Linked DNA regions of Frankia alni ACN14a. The protein of the gene in region 1 interacts with the protein of each later gene in a pairwise test. Links are inferred from orthologs where the notes say so. Each region holds a gene or a part of one and is shown on either strand. Other genes may lie near its edges.

The links. The genes of interacting proteins can lie anywhere in the genome.
Region 2: the proteins of FRAAL_RS28015 (region 1) and FRAAL_RS28725 interact in binary tests that used the Escherichia coli proteins (3 or more experiments, as listed by UniProt). The link is inferred for Frankia alni ACN14a from one-to-one orthologs.

What each region holds. Positions count from the first base shown.
Region 1 is NC_008278.1:6,971,292-6,979,050, forward strand. Bases 2,222-5,204 are described here. They hold FRAAL_RS28015 (type III PLP-dependent enzyme domain-containing protein), read right to left. Parts: upstream 4,437-5,204; coding sequence 3,006-4,436; downstream 2,222-3,005. Other genes in these bases: FRAAL_RS28010 (NUDIX hydrolase), read left to right, coding at 2,470-3,099; FRAAL_RS28020 (diaminobutyrate--2-oxoglutarate transaminase family protein), read left to right, coding at 4,917-5,204. Outside these bases: FRAAL_RS27990 (SpoIIE family protein phosphatase), read left to right, coding at 1-341; FRAAL_RS27995 (ATP-binding protein), read left to right, coding at 557-1,432; FRAAL_RS28000 (VOC family protein), read left to right, coding at 1,499-1,804; FRAAL_RS28005 (hypothetical protein), read right to left, coding at 1,889-2,179; more of FRAAL_RS28020, read left to right, coding at 5,205-6,356; FRAAL_RS28025 (pyridoxal phosphate-dependent decarboxylase family protein), read left to right, coding at 6,353-7,759. UniProt on the Escherichia coli protein: Specifically catalyzes the decarboxylation of meso-diaminopimelate (meso-DAP) to L-lysine. Is not active against the DD- or LL-isomers of diaminopimelate.
Region 2 is NC_008278.1:7,163,897-7,169,899, forward strand. What follows is about bases 1,508-4,497. They hold FRAAL_RS28725 (response regulator transcription factor), read right to left. Parts: upstream 3,375-4,497; coding sequence 2,640-3,374; downstream 1,508-2,639. Other genes in these bases: FRAAL_RS28720 (PSP1 domain-containing protein), read left to right, coding at 1,508-2,591; FRAAL_RS28735 (inorganic diphosphatase), read right to left, coding at 4,134-4,497. Also shown: FRAAL_RS28715 (DNA polymerase III subunit delta'), read left to right, coding at 1-1,193; more of FRAAL_RS28720, read left to right, coding at 1,425-1,507; more of FRAAL_RS28735, read right to left, coding at 4,498-4,673; dacB (D-alanyl-D-alanine carboxypeptidase/D-alanyl-D-alanine endopeptidase), read left to right, coding at 5,407-6,003. UniProt on the Escherichia coli protein: Response regulator member of the two-component regulatory system CpxA/CpxR which responds to envelope stress response by activating expression of downstream genes including cpxP, degP, dsbA and ppiA.

The DNA.
Region 1 (7,759 bases):
GGCACCCCCAGCCGGTGGTGCTGCATGCCGACGGGCACGCCTCGCTCGTCGGCCGGCCCGGCACCCTGCTCGGCGTGCTCGACGACGACGAGGTCTCCTTCCCCGCGATCGACGTCACCCTCGGCCCCGGCGAGTCGCTGGTCTTCTACACCGACGGGGTGATCGAGGCCCGCGACGGTCGCGACCTGCTCGGCGAGGAGCGGCTGCTGGCGGCGGTCGCCGGGTGCGCGGGGCTGTCGGCGCAGGGCATCGCCGACCGGGTGCTCGCCGCGGCCGAGCGCTTCGCGGGCGGCAACCTGCGCGACGACGTCGCGATCCTGGTCGCGCGGGTACCCGGCTGACCGGCCCCGTCGGTCCCGGGTGGTGGCGACGGCCGTCACGCTCAGTCCGCGCCGCCCGCCGGCCGGCGGGCCATCACCGCAGGTCCGCCGGCTACGGCAAGATCGAATGCCGAGTGGGCATCGCCCCAAGGGGTGCGATCCGGATTCCGAGGCTTCAATCGGCTCTGAGCGGGTACACGATGAGCGATGTCCTCGTTGTTCAGGCTTGGTGGTAGATGAGCGCGTCTTCGGTTCCGATGGACGTGGTTCGGCAGGCGACCTCGCGTTGCCCACCCGCGACCCACATACTCGCCGAGCTTCCGTATCTGCCCTCGGCCGTTCCCCAGGCCCGGCGGGTCCTGCGGGAGGGCATGCGGATGGCGCACCTCCCCGAGGACGTCCGCAGCACCGCCGAGCTGCTCGTCAGCGAGCTCGTGACGAACGCCGTCAAGTACGGCGAGCCGCCGTTGTGGCTGCTCATCGAGATGCGCCCCGGGCTGATCCACGCCTCCGTCTCGGACACCTCGACCGTCCTGCCGCAGCGGCGCACGGCCGCGCCGGACGCCGAGGGCGGCCGCGGCCTGCTCGTCCTCGACGCCCTCGCCGGTAGCTGGGGAACGGTCATGGCGGAGTCGGGCAAGTACCTCTGGTTCGACCTGCCGGTGCCGCACGAACCCGCCACCGCCGGCGACGGCGAGGCCACGGCGACGGCCTCCCGCGACGGCGACCGCACCCCGGCGTCCGCCGCCGCAGCGGACCCGGCGGCTTCCGCCCAGGTCGCCACGAGGCCTCTCCCGGCGGAGGAGCGTCGCGACGGACCCGCCTCGCCGTCCACACCACCGCCGTCAACACCACCGCCCTCCACGCTGGCGCCGTCCACACCACCGCCGGACAGGGCTGCGCCCCCCGCCGCGCCGCGGGCCGCCCTGGTCCCGTCCGGCCTGCGCGCCGACACACCGACGGCGATCCCCACGACCTCGACCGCCTCCGCCACCTCCCAGCGGCGGTCCCGCCCCGGTTCGGGCAGGGTCCGGGCGGCCAGCTCCGGGCCGGGCGCCCCCCGGCCGGACGACGACCAGCCCAACTCCAGGATCATCACCCGGCTGCTCTGAGGCCCCGGGTCAGCCGCACCCGCGAAGCGCCCGGGCTCTGGCCCAAAATGGACCTACAGTACAGCGATGACAGCACCGGAAATCGACCTCGTAGTCATCTACTGCGCGGACCTCGCCGCGTGCCGTGACTTCTACCAGAGACTCGGGCTCACGTTCCGACAAGAATCCCACGGCAATGGGCCGGAGCATTTCTCGACGACCCTGGCCGGCGGAACGGTGGTGGAGCTCTACCCGGCGGCGGCCGCCCGGAGGACCGATCACCTTCGCCTCGGCCTCACCGTCCGGCAGGACGCTACAAGACCCCGGATTCCGCTCGGCCGACACGTAATCCGGGATCCGGAGGGGCGCGCGGTCGATGTTCGCGTAGTGTGAGGAGTTACGATTTCTGTCCAGAACGCCCTGGACGAGAACGGGCCGTACGGCTCTTCGGATCGAGCCTGAACTCCTCGGTCACTGCTACTTTTCTCGAAGCTGCCTGGCCCGCGGCCCGTACTCCTGGAGCACTTGGGCGGCCGTGGGCGGACCCCCGGCAATCATCCGACGCCGCTCGGCAGCCAGGGCGGCACGCTCCGCCCGAAGGCTCTGCGCCACCGTCTCGTCCGACTCCTCAGCCAGCAAACTGGAGATCCTGGCGGTCAGGGCACCCAGGATCCACTCCGCAACCTCAAGATCGATACCTTGGTCGAACGTCCGCGCTGGCAGAGCATCGCCCAGCAGAGAACGCCGCCGCTTTACCGGTTCGGTCATCAGGGTCCTCCCAACGTCTACAAGTAGACGGTAACATCGGTTCGCGCCGTACGGAGGCAGGGCGCAGGCTTTCCCGGGGCACGGAAGCACCTGACGTTTTTTGCTCGGTCGACGCCACCTCCACCGGTCTAAACCGATGCGCCCTCCACTGCGGTCCCTTCGGCGAGATGCCGTCGAAGGGGAAACCGCTACCGTCTCGGCGCAGAGGCAGAACCGACCCCGCATCGCGAGCCGGCCTCTGCGGCCGGCGGCCGGCGGCCGGTCAAGTGTCGCACGAGCAGGGAGGCTTCATGAAGTGGCGGGTTCATCAGGAACGGACCGTCTTCCAGACGCACTGGGTCACCCTCGCCTTCCTCGACGTGGAGCAGCCGGACGGGCAGCGGGCGGAGTATCACGTGGTCCGGCTGCGCAATGTCGCCATCACGGCGCTGCTGGACGAGTCGCGGCGGGTGCTCATGCTGTGGCGGCACCGGTTCGTCACCGACACCTGGGGCTGGGAACTGCCGATGGGTCTGGTGGAGGACGGCGAGGAACCCGTCGACGCCGCCGCCCGGGAGCTGGAGGAGGAGACCGGCTGGCGTCCGGGGCCGCTGCGGCCCCTGATCTACGCGCAGCCCGCGAACGGCATCACCGACGCGCAGCACTTCGTGTTCCGGGCGGACACCGCCACGTTCACCGGACCGCCCACGGAGCTCAACGAGTCGGATCGCGTCGAATGGATACCGCTCGACGAGATCGGCGAGCTCATCCGCCATCGGAAGATCGTCAGCAGCGCAACTCTCGTCGGCGTCATGGCCTTCTCCTCGACGGCGGGTGAACGCCCGGATCAGGCGTCCCGTGGGCCGCGATCCACCGATTCCCCGAGCACCACGCGGGCGGGCCGGGGATGGCCGAGGAAATCCGCCAGGGCGAACTCGTAGCCGTAGGCGCCGGCCATCGGGAAGACGACGACGTCCCCGGGCCGCACCGGGCCGACGGTGATGTCGCGCGCGAGCGTGTCCTCCGGCGTGCACAGCTCGCCCACCACGGTCACCGGCCGCCCGGCCGTGTCAACACCCTTGTCCTCGGCCGCGGTCGATGTGGGCCCGGCGACGACCGCGAAGTTGTGCACGATCTCCCAGGAGGTCGGCAGGGCGAAATGGTGGATGCCACCGCGCAGCACGACGAAGTCGGTCCCGTAGGAGCGTTTGACGTCGATCACCTCGGCGGCGTACCAGCCGCAGTCGGCCACGAGCAGCCGGCCCGGCTCGATGATCATGCGGACGCCGGGTGGGACCGGCAACCGCGCGAGCCCCTCCCCGAACCGGTCCAGGTCGAAGGGGCGTTCGCCGCGCCGGTCCGGCTCGAACGGCACGCCGAGGCCCCCGCCCACGTCGACCACCCGCAGGTCGATCCCGGCGTCGGCGGCCGTGCGTTCGGCGAACTCGAGGCACCAGCGGACGTAGTCCAGGTGGGCGGCGGCATCGAGGTTGCCGGACACCGCGTGGACGTGGAAGCCAGCCACGTCCAGATGGGGCAGACGCCTCGCCAGGTCCAGCACGGCCGGCACCTCCGACTCGGGGACCCCGAACGCGCTCGGACGCCCGCCCATCTGGAGGGAGCCCGCGAGGGCGACCCTGGCAGGATTCACCCGCACCGCCACGGTGACCCGCCGCCCGAACCGCGCCGCGACCGCCTCCAGCCGCCGAAGCTCGCCTGGGCTCTCGACGTTGACGATCGACACGCCGGCCTCGACCAGCGCGGTCAACAGGGTGCTCGACTTCGCCGGGCCGGACGCGACCAGGTAGGGCGATCGGGCGGGGGCAACCCGGCCGTAGGCAGCCAGGGCCAGGCGCGTCTCTCCCACCGACGAGACCTCGAAACCGTCCACCCCGCCGTGCCCGCAGACACGCGGATCAGGCCCGCCACTCGCGCCGGGTCCGACACTCGGATCAGGCCCGCCGCCCGCGCCGGGTCCGTGGGCCCGGATGTCCGCGAGCTGAATGTCCGCAGGCGTGCCGGCAGCGGCTGCGCCCCGCAGCAGCGCGTCGAGGACCGGCGGGAAGCCGTTGGCCTTCACCGCAAAGCAGAGTTCGGCCCAGCCGGGCAGGCAGCCACGCAGCGCGGCGGCGTTGCGCGCGGCGACGGTCGGGTCGTAGAGGTAGGCGCTGAACTCGGCCGCCCCCGCCGGTCGATCGCGCACCGCCGCGAGCACCGCGAGGGGCAGGCGACCCGCGGGCAGCGCGTGCAGCGGAGCCGCCGACGGCGGCAGGTCCATCCGAGCCTCCTCCCCGAGGCCCGGTCATCGCCCGATCGGACCACCGCGCCGCTTCCAGCCTGGCGAATGCGGCGCATTCCGCGCAATAAAATCCCGAATGCGTGCACAACCCCTGCGTCCACCCGCCCCGGCGACGACGGCCCCGGCGGCCCGGGCGCAGGTGTGATCCCGCCCGCATGGGCGGGGCGGAAACGGGCCGTGCGCCGAGAGTGCGGCCATGTCCCAGGACAGCCGCGATCACGCCCAGGCGGAGACTCCACCGTCAGGTGTGCGCTCGGACACTGCCCGAATGGAGGGGACCCAAGCCGGGGAAGGCCCCGGGAGCAGCAATTCCGCGACGATGCCGGGCATCCAGGCGGACCATGGAGGGACCCGCCGATGGTGCCAGACGCGACCGTATCCTTGCGCGGAGCAACAGCTCCTCGCGCAGTTAGGTTAGGCTTCCCTGAACACGGTCCGCTCGAAAGGGAGTCGCCCGCGATGACGATTTCCGCTCGAAACGGCATCAGCGCCAGCATCGACCCGATCCCCCCGGCGTGGGATCCCGCCGCCATCCTGGCGCGGCAGCGCGAGCGGGAGTCGTCCGCGCGGACCTACGCGCGCACCCTCCCGATCGTGCCGGTCCGCGCGAACGGTGCCACGGTCGTCGGCGCGGACGGCCGGAGCTACCTGGACTGCCTGTCCGGCGCCGGCACCCTGGCTCTGGGCCACAACCACCCGGACGTGGTCCAGGCGATCACCGCGGCGCTCTCCCGCGGTGCCCCCCTGCACACCCTGGACCTCGCCACCCCCGAGAAGGACGCGTTCACCGAGGAGCTGCGGGCCTGCCTGCCACCGGGGCTCGGCAGCGACGTCAAGCTGCACTTCTGCGGTCCGAGCGGGGCCGACGCGGTGGAGGCGGCGATCAAGCTCGCCCAGACGGCGACCGGAAACCAGACCATGCTCGCGTTCACCGGCGGCTACCACGGCATGACCGCGGGCGCGCTGGCGGTGACCGGCAACGTCGCCGTCAAGAACCCGTTGCCCGCCACGGCCTCGGTTGTCCGGCTGCCCTTTCCCCATCCGTACCGGTGCCCGTTCGGGGTGGGGTCCACGCCCGGCCGCGCCGCCGGTCCGGACGGTGCGGAACTCTCCATCCGCTACATCGAACGGCTGCTGGATGACCCACTCGGCGGGGTCACCGATCCGGCCGGGCTGATCGTGGAGGTGGTCCAGGGGGAGGGCGGCGTGGTCGCGGCGCCGGACGGCTGGCTGCGGGCCCTCCGGGAGATCACCCGTCGGCGCGGCATCCCGCTCATCCTCGACGAGGTACAGACCGGGGTGGGGCGGACGGGGCGGTTCTGGGCCGCGCAGCACAGCGGGATCACGCCCGACATCCTCGTGATGTCCAAGGCGATCGGCGGTGGCCTGCCGATGGCCGTGATCGCCTACCGGGCCGAGCTGGACGTCTGGACGCCCGGCGCGCACACCGGCACCTTCCGCGGCAACCAGCTCGCGATGGTCGCCGGCCGTGCCACCCTGCGGCGGGTGCGCCAGGACGGGCTCGACGAGCGCGCCGCCCGCCTGGGCTCCCGGCTGCTGGCCGGCCTCGAGGATCTCGCCCGCGACCGTCCACAGGTGGGCAACGTGCGCGGCCGGGGGCTCATGCTCGGCGCCGAACTGGTCGATCCGACCATGGAGGCCGACGCGGTCGGCGCGCATCCGGCCGACCCCCGGCTCGCCGCCCTGGTCCGGGCCGAATGCCTCCGCCGCGGGCTGATCATCGAGCTCGGCGGGCGGCACGGGGCGGTCATCCGGCTCCTGCCACCCCTGATCATCGGCGAGGAGGAGATCGAGCGCGTCCTGGCGATCCTTGCCGACGCCACCGATGCGGCCGTGCGGCGGCTCACCGCCGACGCCGCCGGGCGCCCGACCACGTGAGCGAAGCGCCGCAACCCGGGCGGGGCCTGAACGAGCTCGTCGGGCTGACCCTCGCGGCGCTGGCCGAGGGCCGGCGTCGGCGCGGCGGACCGCTGCCCGCCGGGGGGCCCGTGCGGGTGCGTGCGGCGATCCACGCCGCTCTCGGCGTATCGCCCGATCGCACCAGCCTGCTCACCCGCACCGGTATCGGATCGACAGCCGCGATCACCGGGCTGGTGGAGGCCCTCGCGGCGGGGTCGGTGGACCCGGCGGACCCGTGGTGCGCCGCCCATCTGCACTGCCCCCCGCTGCCCGTGGCGGTCGCGGCCGATCTCGCCGTGAGCGCCCTCAACCCGTCCCTGGATTCCTGGGATCAGGCCCCGGCCGCAACCACGATCGAGACCGAGGTCGTCGCCGCGCTCGCCGCGCTGGCCGGCTTCGACCCGACGCGGGCCACCGGCACGATTACCACCGGTGGCACCGAGTCCAACCTCATGGGCCTGCTTCTCGCCCGGGATGCCGCCCACGCGGACGCCGCGGGGACGGGGCCGAGCGGGCGGCTGCGGGTGTTCCGCTCGGCCGCCGCGCACCTGTCGGTGGACCGTGCCGCCGCCGTGCTGGGTCTCGACGACCCGCCGGTGGCCGTCATCCCCACCGACGGCCAGGACCGGATGCGGCTCGACCTGCTGCGACGGGCGCTCGCTGAGCACCCCGGCCCGGCCGTCGTCGTGGCCACCGCGGGCACCACCGACGCGGGGGCCGTCGACCCGCTGCGGGAGATTGCGGCCGCGGTCGAGGAGCACCGGCGTCGGCCACCCCTGCGGCGGCCCCCGGCGGCACCGGCCGCAACGGGCCATCCCGCCTCGTCCGGCTGGTTACACGTGGACGCGGCGTACGGCGGCGGCGCGCTGTTCTCCGATCGGCTGGCCGCTTGCCTGGACGGGCTCGCGCTCGCCGACTCGGTGTCCCTGGACCTGCACAAGCTGGGCTGGCAACCGGCTCCGGCCGGCGTCTTCCTCACGCCACGCCCGGACGGGTGGCCCAGCGTACGCGTCGCGCATGCGGACTATCTCCGTTCCGAAGACGACGAGGCCGCCGGCTTCCCCAGCCTCCTGGACCGGTCCCTGCGGACCACCCGCCGCGCGGACTCCTTCCCGATCGCGGTGACGCTGCGCGCGCTCGGCCGCGCCGGGCTCGGCGCCCTGGTCGACGCCTGCCACGACCTCGCCCGGCACGCGGAACGGACCGTGCAGGCCGATCCCCGCCTCGAGTCCGCCTTCCCGGTCACGCTGAGCACGATCGTCTTCCGCTACCGGCCGCGAGCCGGCGCCGCCGGATCGGCGGCAGAGTGCACCACCGATCGACTGAACCGACTCAATGCCGATATTCGCCGCACGTTGCTGCTCGACGGGCGCGCGGTGGTC
Region 2 (6,003 bases), 190 kb from region 1 along the record:
CGGTGGCGGCCTCCCCCGGCCTCCGCGCGGGCGCGGGCGGTGGTGGCGGCTCGGCCGGGGTTCGCTCGGGCATGACCCACTCGTGGTTGTTCACCGGCCCGTCCGGCGCGGGGCGGCAGGAGGCGGCGCGTGCGTTCGCCGCCGGGCTGAACTGCGAGCGGGAGCCGCCCGGCTGCGGGGAGTGCACCGGCTGCCACACGGTGCTCACCGATACCGCCACCGACCTGCGCACCGTCACGCCGGAGGGGCTCTCGCTCGGCGTCAAGGACGTCCGCGCCCTGGTCCGGGACGCCGCCAGCGCCCCCACCGCCGGCCGCTGGCGGATCCTGCTGCTCACCGATGCCGACCGGCTCACCGAAGCCGCGGCGAACGCGCTGCTCAAGGCGTTGGAGGAGCCGGCGGAACGCGCCGTGTTCCTCCTGTGCGCGCCGTCGATCGAGGATGTGCTTCCCACCATCCGCTCCCGCTGCCGGACGGTCGCGCTGCGACTGCCCTCCGCTGCGGACGTGCGCGACATGCTGCTGCGGGAGGGGATCGACGAGCAGCTGGCGCAGACGGCCGCCCGGGCCTCGCAGGGGCACCTCGCGCTGGCCCGCCGCCTCGCCACCGACGAGGCCGCCAGGGCCCACCGGGCGGCGGTCCTGCGCATCCCTGGCCGCCTGGGGCGCGTCGGGGACTGCCTGGCCGCCGCCGCCGACCTCGTGGGCGCCGCGAACGCCGATGCGGAGGCCGCGAACGCCGAGCGGGACGAGGTCGAGACGGAGGCGCTGAAGACGGCCCTCGGCGTCGGTGCGACCGCCACCGGCGGGAAGTCGAGATCCGCGCGGGCGCCGAAGGCGGGCGCCAAGGCACGCTCGATGGTCGTGCGGGGCGCGGCCGGAGCGCTCAAGGAGCTGGAGCGGAACCAGAAGAGCCGCGGGCGGCGCACCATCCTCGACTCCCTCGACCGGGCCCTGGTCGACCTCGCCGGCCTCTACCGCGACGTGCTCGCCGAGCAGCTCGGCGCGCCGGTCGATCCGATCCATGCCGACCACGCGGTCGAGGCCGCGGGCCTCGCGGCGGCCTCGACCCCGGAGCAGACGCTGCGGCGGCTGGAGGCCGTGCTCGCGACCCGGGCAGCCCTCGCCGACAACCCGGGCCTCGTCCCGCTGCTCGCCGTGGAGTCCCTGACCCTCGCCCTGCGCGACGGCTGACGGCGGCCGCGTCCGCCCGGCGCGGTGCCGCCGGTGGGGTCGGAATGGCCGAAACGGGCGGCCAAGCCGCACCTGGCGGCATACTGTGACGTGCGACGCAGATCACGCTGGCGGGCGACTCCGGCACGCCCCGCCCGACCCGGCGCTGCCGCGCATCGGGCCCGCCTCCCACGCGGGCCCATCGTTGCGGCCGGCCAGCCGGCCCGCGGGCCAGGGAAGGTGACGGGCCGGATGCCGATGATGTGCGCGGTGGCGTTCTCCCCCCGCGGGAAGCTTTACTACGCCGATCCGGGTGCCCACACCCCCCGGGTCGGCGACCAGGTCCTCGTGCCCACCGACGACGGTCCCGAGGTCGCCACCTGCATGTGGGCACCACAGTGGATCTCCGAGGACATCGGCGGCCTGCCCGTGCTGGCGGGGCTGGCGCAGGCGGCAGACGTGCAGCGGGCCGAGCTGTCCCGACGCCGGCGGGCCCGGGCTCGGGTCGCCGCCCGGCGGCTGGCGCGGGAGCACAACCTGCCGATGAAGATCGTCGGTGTCGACCATGTGCCGGACACCGGCGGATACACGATCTACTTCAGCGCGGAGGGCCGGATCGACTTCCGGGAGCTGGTCCGCGACCTGAACCGGACGCTGGCCGCGCGGGTGCGGCTGCGGCAGTTGTCGGCCCGGGACAGCGCCCGGGTGCAGGGCGGGATCGGCTCGTGCGGGCGTGACCTGTGCTGCGCGACGTTCCTCACCGACTTCGAGCCGGTGAGCCTGCGCATGGCCCGCGACCAGAACCTGGCTCTCAACCCGATGCGGATCAGCGGCGCCTGCGGACGGCTGATGTGCTGCCTGCGCTACGAGCACCCGCTCTACGAGGAGTTCGCCGCGGCTGTGCCCGCCGTCGGGGAACGAGCCTGCACTCCCCAGGGCGAGGGCCGGGTCGTCCGGCATGACGTGCCCCGTCAGCAGGCTGTCGTGGTGCTCGACGGCGGCGGGCGGACCTCCTGCGACCGGGCCGACGTCTGCCCGTCCCGGCAGGCGCACGAGGCCGCCTACGCCCCGCCGAGCCCAGCCCCGCCGAGCCCAGCAGCCCCGCCGAGCCCAGCCGCGCCGAGTCTCGAGCCCCGCCCGGAGCCCGACCCCGCGCCCGTCGACGCCGACCAGCCCGGCGATATCCAGCCCGGCGATGTCCAGGCGCGCGATGTCCAGGCCGCCCCCGACCAGACCGGCGTTCACCAGGCCGGCGACGACCAGATCACCGCCGGCCACGAGAGCGGGGCACACCGGGGCACCGACCGCCGCGGCCCGGCGGGCGAGGCGCCGGCACAGGGCGGACCGGCGCACGACGGCGGGACAGGCGGCGATTCGGAGCGCGCCCGTCGGCGCTCCCGGCACCGCCACCGGCCCTGACCGGTCGTCTCGGTCAGCCCGACCCCGCGCGCCGCCGTTGCCCGCGGCTCACGGGTCGAAGCGGTAGCCCATCCCGCGCAGGGTGGTCACCAGCCGCCGCTGCGGTGGGCGGCCCTCCACCTTGGTGCGCACGCGCCGGACGTGTTCGGTGACGGTGGCGGGGTCCTGGAAGCGGGTACCCCAGACCTGCTCGAGCAGCTCCTCGCGGCTGAACACCCGTCGGGGGTGGCGCGCGAGGAAGGCCAGCAGCTCGTACTCGCGCGCGGTCAGGTCGATCCGCTCACCGGCGACGGCGACCTCGCGGGCGCGCAGGTCGATGGACACGTCGCCGTACACGAGCGGATCGTTGCCGTCCCCGGTGCGCTGGGGCGGCGGCTCGGCGGGCCGGCGGCGTAGCCGGGCCCGCACCCGCGCGACCAGCTCCCGCAGCGAGTAGGGCTTCACGACGTAGTCGTCGGCGCCCAGCTCCAGGCCGACCACCCGGTCGACCTCCTCGGCTCGCCCGGTGAGCATGATCACCGGCACCTCGCTCGTCTGGCGTAGGCGGCTCAGCACGGCGAAGCCGTCCATCCGCGGCATCGCGACGTCCAGGACGACCAGATCGATCTCGGTCGTCTGGAACAGCCGGAGGGCAGCTTCGCCGTCCGCCGCCTCCAGCACGCGATAGCCGAATCGTTCGAGGCTGCGCGCAAGTGCCACGCGAGATGCCTCATCGTCCTCAGCGACGAGGAGCGAGGCTCCTCGTGTCGCCGCTGCAGGTGCAGCGTCCCCGGCCCCGGTCATGAAGCGAAACCCTACGCATCCTCATCGGAACAACTGCAACCGGGGTAGCGGTTTACGTCGTTCGACGGGCCAGGAGCCGAAAATTGTGACAAGATCCGGATTACCCGCAAACCGATTGTCACGTCCGTGGCCGCCTTCCTGGGTGCCCATGACAGCCTGATGGGGTGGGATCGCCGGATCGTTCTCTTTCCCGGCACCCCGGCCTCGCCGGATCGGCGCGACGGTGGGCCGGAATCCCGCTCCGGCCACGAGTCCAGGCCGGGCAGGCGGTGGCCGCGGCACCGCGCGGCGCGCAGCCGGCCGAGTACCCGCGGTCGGCACCGCGCGGGCATCTGGCATACTCGACCCGGGCCAGTGCGATCCTGGCCGATCGCCGGAGTAGCTCAGTGGCAGAGCAATCGCCTCGTAAGCGATAGGTCGCGGGTTCAATCCCCGCCTCCGGCTCACTCCCTCGGCACGGCCCCTCACCCGCACGGTGCGGTGCCGTGCGGTGCCGCGCGGTGCGACAGGCGGGCACGCTCGAGGCGGCGTGGGCGGCATCCACGGGTATCACAATCGGCCGCATGACCGCGGACGGCACGATCCCCTCGTACGGCGTGCGTAACCGGGTGGAGCGCGCCGGGCCGGCGATCCGGGCCGCGCTCGACCCCGAGCAGCGCGGCAAGGGCCACCGCAAGACCGGCACGAGGGGCGCCTCGTCATCCACGAAGCCCGCGGGCCCGTGCATGAAGAGGCGCCGCCACCGCGCCGATCGGCTGATCACGCAGACCTGGGCTCGGCCTCCTGCTCGTGCCCGTCCACCCCGGCGCCCTCCGCGTCGCGCAGCCGCTTGATCGAGGCGAGAATCTCCCGCTCGGCCTCCTTGCGGTCCACCCAGGAGGCGCCCTCGACCGACTTGCCGGGCTCCAGGTCCTTGTAGACCTCGAAGAAGTGCTGGATCTCCAGCCGGTCGAACTCCGGCAGGTGCCGCAGATCCCGCAGGTGCTCCTGGCGGACGTCGGCGACCGGGACGCACAGGACCTTGTCGTCCGGGCCCTTCTCGTCGGTCATCTCGAACATGCCGATCGTCCGGCACCGCACCAGGCAGCCCGGGAACGTCGGCTCCTCCAGCAGGACCAGCGCATCCAGCGGATCCCCGTCCCGCCCGAGGGTGCCCTCGATGAACCCGTAGTCCGACGGGTAGTGGGTGGAGGTGAACAGCATCCGGTCCAGCCGAATGCGCCCGGTGTGGTGATCCATCTCGTACTTGTTGCGCTGACCCTTGGGGATCTCGATGGTCACATCGAACTCAAGGTCCACTCCGCTCCCTGTCTCCTTCATGCTCAGGCCGGCCCGGTCCGCGCCGGTCGGCCACCACGTGTGAACTCACTCGTCGGTCTCCGGCGGATGCCGGGGGTCGCCTGCTCCGGCGGCTGCCGGGGCAGCGCGGCCGGGTGCCGCGCGCCGCGGCCACGCGCCGGGACACGCGCCGGAACACCTGACGGACACGGCGAAGTGTCGCGGACGACGACCGCCGCCCTCCCAGTGTCCCGGAAGCCACCCCCTGCCCGAGCCACCCGGTCGGCAACGCCACTGCCCGGGCGTCGCCGCCACCGCCGCCCCACGGCCGGTGCCGCCGGGCCACGTCCGCCTCCCCGTGCCCACCGACCTCGTGCCGCCGGGCGACGGCGCCGCGGTGCGGACCATCACGGAACACGGACGACGAACCCGGACGACGAGCGGGGTCCGCCTCGCAGGCAGATGTTCCCCCACCGGCCGCCGCGACCCGCCACGCAGGCGGGAAAGCTCACCGGACGACGAACGGACGGACCCTCCCGCGGGTCATGTGGACCGACCCGGGTCGGCGCACGGCTCGCGGCATACGGTGACACAGCGGCAGGCGACATGCCACCTGGGACGCCCACGCCCGGACGACCGCACATCCGATCCCCGGCGGCCAGGCCCGGCGTTGCGACGCCCGCCGGGGGCCCGCGCCTGCCGGGGCAGGCGGCACCGTCGGCGGAACGCACCCGCCTTGCGTAGTGTCCGGCAGGTGACGTCAGCCGCGCCGGTCGCTCGGACAGGGGCGCTCACCGCCCTCGTCAGCGCCCTTCTCGCCGGCTCCCTGTCCACCGGTCCCGGCGCCGACCGACCCGTACCGCCGGTCTCCGGGTCGGGCCGGGCGGGGGCCGCGGTCCTCGCAGGTCTGGACCCGGCCGCGCCCGCGCCCCAGCCCGCGTCGGTCGCCGCCCGCCTTGCCGGGCCGCTCGGCGACCCCGTCCTCGCCGGGCCCGCCGCCTTCGTCGTCGACGCGTCGACCGGTCACGTGCTGCTGGACGATCGCGCCCGCACACCGGCCGTGCCGGCGTCGACGCTCAAGACCGCGGTCGCCACGGCGGCCCTCGTCACCTTCCCGGATACCCGGCTGCGCACGTCGGTCCTCTACAGCCCCCCGCCCAACAGCCAACCGCCCGCTACCCGACCGCCCGGCAGCCGACCGCCCGGCAGCCGACCGGCGGGTGCCGCCGGCCAGGCGCCCGGCGGCACGCTGTGGCTCGTGGGCGGCGGTGACCCGACGCTGACCGCCGCGCCCGGCACCAACGGCTACCCGGCCTTCGCCCGACTCGCCGATCTCGTCGCCCAGGTCCGG